One region of the Pseudoclavibacter sp. CFCC 13796 genome, then DNA from elsewhere that is predicted to be linked to it. Evidence: riboswitches for the same ligand, from Rfam matches in the RefSeq annotation. Region 1 holds a riboswitch; the other holds the start of a gene.
The links. Region 1 has a riboswitch for thiamine pyrophosphate ahead of F8O07_RS06025 (FAD-dependent oxidoreductase). Riboswitches for the same ligand answer to the same signal wherever they lie in the genome.
Positions count from the first base shown of each region.

Region 2: it holds a riboswitch for thiamine pyrophosphate, as region 1 does, so the genes downstream of both, F8O07_RS10070 (TenA family protein) here and F8O07_RS06025 (FAD-dependent oxidoreductase) in region 1, are expected to answer to the same signal.

Region 1 is NZ_WBKD01000001.1:1,364,624-1,367,828, forward strand. It holds gene F8O07_RS06015 (fructose bisphosphate aldolase) at 1-147, opposite strand, end outside; gene thiE (thiamine phosphate synthase) at 208-933, opposite strand; TPP riboswitch at 968-1,101, shown strand; gene F8O07_RS06025 (FAD-dependent oxidoreductase) at 1,094-2,371, shown strand; gene thiS (sulfur carrier protein ThiS) at 2,368-2,604, shown strand; gene F8O07_RS06035 (thiazole synthase) at 2,606-3,205, shown strand, end outside.
Region 2 is NZ_WBKD01000002.1:240,326-243,530, forward strand. It holds gene F8O07_RS10055 (cation:proton antiporter) at 1-179, shown strand, start outside; gene F8O07_RS10060 (FBP domain-containing protein) at 182-685, opposite strand; gene F8O07_RS10065 (hypothetical protein) at 891-1,343, opposite strand; TPP riboswitch at 1,411-1,522, shown strand; gene F8O07_RS10070 (TenA family protein) at 1,519-2,226, shown strand; gene F8O07_RS10075 (hypothetical protein) at 2,520-2,897, shown strand; tRNA gene F8O07_RS10080 (tRNA-Met) at 3,196-3,205, opposite strand, start outside.

The DNA of each region.
Region 1 (3,205 bases):
CATCTCGGTCTCATTGCGGTACTGTGATTCGTCCACTCCGTAGAGACGCAGCGCCTTGGGCGTGCTGCCTCCGGACTGATCGAGCGCGGCCAGGAAGCCGGCACCGGTCGAGAACCGCTCGTACTGTGCATCGAACACTGATGACATGGTCACCGCTTTCTTTGTTTGGTCAGCAGGGTGCCGTCGTGCGACACGACGATCATTATCTCACGCTGTGACGAGCTCGGGCAGCGGTGGCAGCGCCGAGCGCAGCTCGCGAGCGGCGGCCTCGGGGTCGTCCGCCTGGGTGATCGCACGTACGACGACGATGCGGCTCGCCCCGGCGTCGAGCACCTGCTCCAGGGTCTCGGCGTTGACGCCGCCGATGGCGAACCACGGCTTGGCATCGCCACGGCTCTGCGTATGCACCTGTCGCACGGCGTCGAGGGTGACCGGGGCCCGACCCGGTTTCGTGGGAGTGCGCCAGACCGGCCCGATGCAGTAATAGTCAGGATCGCCCAGACGCGCCTGCTCGGCCTGCACTCGCGAATGCGTCGACAGACCGACGAGCGTGCCGTCAGGCAGCAGCGAACGGGCGTCGGCGACGCTGAGGTCGCGCTGCCCGACGTGCAGGATGTCGGCGCCGGTCAGCGTGGCGACGTCGGCTCGGTCGTTGGCGGCGAAGAGTCGCCCATGTCGGCGCGCCGCAGCCGCGAGCAGCTCGAAGTACTCCAGCTCATCACCGGCGTCGAGATGCTTGTCGCGCAGCTGAATGATGTCGACGCCTCCGCGGTAGGCGGCGTCCACGAACTCGTCGAAGTCTCCGGTGCCCAGTCTTGCGTCGGTGCACAGATACAGCTGCGCCTGCTGCAGCATGCTCAGTCGCCATTCTCGGGTGCGAGGTGTGGCGTGCGGGTCGGTGGAGCGGTCAGCGTGCTGAGACTTGACGATCATGCGTCCAGTGTACGAACCGGGCGGTACAATTGCCCCACATGAGCACGGGAGCCGAGAACTCGGCTGAGAGTGCGCGCGATTCACCAGGCCGAAACAGGCCGGTGATCGTGTGCAGACCGTCGACCTGATCCGGATCATACCGGCGTAGGAAGCGAGCAGAATGAACAAGCATGTCATCGTCATCGGTGCCGGCGTCGTCGGCCTGGCGACCGCGTGGCGACTGCATCAGCGCGGTCACGCGGTGACGATCGTCGATCCGGCGCCCGCTTCGGGCGCGAGTCATGCGGCGGCCGGGATGCTCGCCGCCGTGAGCGAGTACGCCTTCGAAGAAGAGAGTCTGCTCGCGCTCTCCGTGCCGGCCGCGCGTCTCTACCCGCAGATCGTCGCCGAGCTGGACCAGGCGACGGTGGTCGGCACCGGTTACCGGTCGACGCCGACCATCGTCGCCACCGCCGACGCCGCCGATCGCGAGCTGCTGCGAAGCCTGCGCGCCCAGCAGCTCGAACTCGGGCTCGACGTGCAGGATCTCACCTCACGAGAGGCCCGTGCGCTTGAGCCGCTGCTCGGCCCGGGCATCAGCGGGGCGTTCCTGGCCCGCGACGACCACCAGATCACCCCGCGACGTCTCGCAGGGGCCTATATGTCGGCCCTCGAAGTGTGCGACGACGTGCATGTGGTGCCGGAACGCGCCGTGGAGCTGCTCTGGCGAGACGAGCGGGTGGTCGGCGTTCGTCTCGAACCGAGCGAACGTCGAGAAGGGCCGGTCACCCATCGCTTCGACGAACAGCCCGCGTGGCCGTCGAGCGAGGTCGTGGCCGACGTGCCGCCGGCGAGCCCGACCCCGAGCGTGTCGGCGCAGCAGGTCATCGAGGCAGACGAAGTCGTGGTGGCCAACGGCCTGGAGAGCCCGAGGCTCGGCGGCCTGCCGCGAGGTCTGGTCTGGCCGATCCGCCCGGTGCACGGCGACGTGCTGCGTCTGCGCACTCCGGAGCGGCTGCGCCCGCTCACCACTCACACGATCCGCGGCCTCGTCCACGGCCGCAGCGTCTACATCGTGCCGCGCGAAGACGGAACGGTCGTGATCGGGGCGACCGAACGCGAAGACGCTCGAGACGCCGTGCTCGCAGGCAGCGTGTTGCAGCTGCTTCGCGACGCCCACGAGCTGCTGCCGGCGGTCGACGACCTCGAACTCATCGAGGCCACTGCTCGTGCCCGCCCCGGCACACCGGACAACGCGCCTCTGCTCGGCCGAGTCGCCGACGGGCTGCTCGCCAACACCGGCACCCACCGCCATGGCATCCTGCTCAGCGCTCAGAACGCCGTCGTGATCTCCGATCTCGTCGACGGCACCGCCGCAGCATCCGACTGGCAGGCGTTCGACCCCTGGCGCTTCTCGTCAGACGATCGATCCGAGACCCCCACAGGAGCATCCGCATGACACAGATCATTCTGAACGGCGAGGCCGTCGAGACCGAGGCCGACTCGGTGCTCGCCCTCGTGGCCGAACGAACCGGCACCCCGCTCGCCGCCGACGGCCGACCCGTCGACGGCTCGCGGCTCGGCGTCGCGGTGGCCGTCGACGAGACGATCGTGCCGCGCGGCCGCTGGGCGCAGACGGTGCTCACACCGCAGGCCCGCATCGAACTCGTGACCGCGAAACAAGGAGGCTGAGATGGCTGACCACGACGATGACGATCTCTTCGAGGTCGCGGGGCGGTCGTACCGTTCGCGGCTGATCATGGGCACCGGCGGCGCACCCAGCCTCGACGGGCTGGAACAGGCGCTGCTGGCCAGCGGCACCGAGCTGACCACGGTCGCGATGCGACGGCACACCCCTTCGGCGGGGCCGAGCCTGTTCGACATCCTGCGGCGCAACGACATCGAGGTGCTGCCCAACACGGCCGGCTGCTTCACCGCGCGTGAGGCCGTTCTCACCGCTCAGCTTGCGCGCGAGGCGCTCGAGACGAACCTGGTGAAGCTCGAGGTCATCGCCGACGACCAGACGCTGCTGCCCGACGGGCTCGAACTCGCCGACGCGACCGAGCAGCTGGTCAACGACGGGTTCGACGTCATGGTCTACACCAACGACGACCCGATTCTGGCACGCCATCTCGAGCAGGCCGGTGCCGCGGCGATCATGCCGCTCGGGGCGCCGATCGGCACCGGGCTGGGCATTCTGAACCCGCACAACATCGCGGCGATCACCGCGAACGCCGGAGTGCCCGTGGTGCTCGACGCCGGCGTGGGCACGGCCAGCGATGCGGCTCTCGCC
Region 2 (3,205 bases), on a different contig from region 1:
GTCTGGCAGCCGCACTGATCGGCGGCGGCCTGCTCTCCGTGATCATCGGACCCGTCGTCGGCGCCACGCTGCACAAGGCCCAGGGGCAGACGAGCGCAGGCGGTCAGCGCGGCGACGCGGCGAGTGCCTCCCGAGATGAAGACCCGGGAGACACTCCGTTCGTCACCACGCTGGGCTAAACTCAGGCGGCGCCGAGCAGAGACTCGGCGAAGCCGGCGACCCGTGTGCGCAGGTCGTCGATGCGCTGCTGACGCGCGGCGAGCACGTCGTATCCCTTGTAGAACGCCGGCGGGTCGTTGCGCACGTTGTGCGAGCACTGAAAGTCGTCGCAGATCAAGGTGCCGACGGTGTCGCCACGGCGCCCCGCGGCCCCGGCGCGCTTCGCGCTCCAGAGCATGACCGGGTTCGGCAGCCGCACGTCACGACACCAATGGCACATGGTCGGTGTGCGAGGGGCAGCCGCGGCACGCGTCAGCAGCACGCCGACCGGGTCGCCGTCGAGTCGTGGCAGCACGACATAGGCGCGTCGCGCATACTTCGGGTCGCGCCAGCCCAGATAGTCGAGCTGCTGCCAGTCTTCGTCCGTGAGTGCGGCGAAGTCGTCGCGAAATGTGAGCTCTTTCGTCTCTCGCCGTGAGGCGTTGACGAACGAAGAGCGGATGAAGGATTCGGTGAGAGTCTGCATGAGTATGCCTTTCACGGCGCGCGGCATCGCAGAGACGCCGCTTCGCCGGGAGAAATGGTGAGTGAGTGATCAGGGTCGCTCGACCGCCGCGCCTGGCCGGATGTCAGGCACGGTGGGAGCATTCGCGCTAATCGTCGTCGGCGAGTGCTTCGCCGACGACCTCCTCGCGCTGTGCATACAGCTCTCGGTAGTTCACGCGGACAGTCTACTCAGATGCTCCCGCGGCGCGACGCACCAGCTCACGCACCTGAGTTTCCACCGCATCGTTCCAGGCCGCGAGGGCGAACGAGGTCGGCCAGATCGCACCGTCGTCGAGCTGCGCGTCTTCGCTGAAGCCGAGCGTCGCATACCGAGTGTCGAACTTGGACGACGGCTGCAGGAACACGATGACTTTGCCGTCACTGGCGTACGACGGGAACCCGTACCAGGTCTTGGCCTCGAGATGCGGAGCCTCGTCGGCCACGATCACGTGCAGACGCTGCGCGATCACCGCGTCGAGGCCGTCGAGCGCGTCGATCGCCGCGAGGCACGCCTCGTATTCGCGCGCCCGCTTCGCCGCGCCTTTGACGCCGCTGATCGAGCGCAGCTCTTCGGCGCGCTGGCGCATCGCCGCGCGCTCGCTCGCGCTGAACCCGTCGGTGTGGTCTGTGTCTGCCATGTGCGGTCTTTCTCTCGGGACGTGCTGCCAGCGTAATCGAGCCGCCCTGCGCCTGCTGCTACGCTCTTCAGTACCACACGGGTGCCCCGGTCACGGGGCTGAGATCGGGCTGCTGACGCCTGCGACCGTCGAACCTGTCCGGGTCATGCCGGCGAAGGAAGAATGGGAGTCATTCATGCACGCAACCACCACGCACGATCACAACGAGACGTCTGCTGCCCGCGCGAGCGGAGCATCCGCCGGAGAACGCTTCACCGACTCGCTGCGCGACGACAACGCGGCCAACTGGCAGGCGGTCGTCGGGCACCGCTTCGTCTCGGAGCTGTTCGACGGTTCGATCGACGACTCGGTGATGTGCCGGTATCTGATTCAGGATCACCGCTTTCTCGACGGCTTTCTGGCTCTGATCGGGGCGGCTGTGGCCAGCGCCGACACGTTGGATGCGCGGCTGCGGCTCGCCGCGTTCGCCGGCGACGTGGCGGGCGACGAGAGCACGTACTTTCTGCGCTGCTTCGCAAAGTTCGGGGTGAGCGAGGCCGACCACGCGAAGATTCCTGACACTGCGGCCACTGCCGGATTCAAACGGGTCTTTCGCGATGCCGCGGACACCCGGAACTACACCATCATTCTCTCGGTGCTGATGGTGTCGGAGTGGTCGTATCTAAGCTGGGCGATGCGGGCACCCGAGCAGGCACCCGCAAGCTTCGTGCATGCAGAGTGGATCACGCTGCACGACAACCCGCCGTTCAGACAGCTGGTCGAGTTTCTGCGCAGCGAACTCGATCGTGTCGGCCCGGCCCATGCCTCCGAGGCTCGGGAATTCTTCGGACGCACGGTGCAGCTCGAGCTCGACTTCTTCGATCAGTCGTACGAGCTGCGGTGACCTGCCGACTGGTGGACTCTGGCGCATACGACAAGGGCTGGTGAGTACCAGCCGGTGAGCGAGTACTCCCGCTGAGTCAGAACGGAGCGAGCTTCTGGGGCGAATCAGCGTATGTAATCGTTCTGCGGCCCTGTCTCGCACTCTTTGAGATCCTGAGTTTGCCGCAATGTCGAATCTCAGGGGACGGGTTAACCTCATCGTCCTCGGGAGTCAGAACTCGGAGGTGAGTGCTGTCAGCATAGACTCAGAGCATGGTCTTTCGACGTCCGGGTGCATGGATCTCGACTTTGGGCGTGACCGTCTGTGCGTCGCTCAGCCTCACTGGATGCGGCACCGCATGCTCGGCCGTCGGATATATGCAAACACTGACCGTTCATGTCGAGGACGAAGCCGGGGCAGTGCAGAAGGTGCGGGTCTGCGGTGGAGGCAATTGCCCGGATGACGCAACACTCGACGTCGATCCGAACATCGTCAGCGCCGAGAAATCCTCAGACGAGGTAGCCGTCTGGACTGCGACACTGAGTTATCCCGAGGAACCCCTGCTTGTCCAGCTCATCGGCAGCGATGGATCTGTGCTCGAGGAGAGGCTGGTCTCGCCAGACTGGCGACTGACCGGCGGGAACGAGCGTTGCGGCGGACCGGCTGCCGCTGAGGTCACCCTGCGCCCGTGAGCGGCATCCCATAGCCATGACTCTGATGCCTTTATACGGGCCATGACCGGTGAGTTTTTCAGCGGCAGAGCCTGGGCTGCATACTGCAGCTCGACTTCTTCGATCAGTCGTACGAGCTGCGGTGATCTGCAGTCTGGTGGGCTCTGGCACATGCGACACAGACTGGTGAGTACCAGCCGGTGAGCGCTGGCCGGCCAGACCTTGTGAGTGTTGGCAGGTCGGGCCCCGGCCGAGAAATGCAGAAGGTCGGAAACCCAATTGGGTTTCCGACCTTCTGCGCACCGCGTCGGCGCATCTGTTGCGGGGGC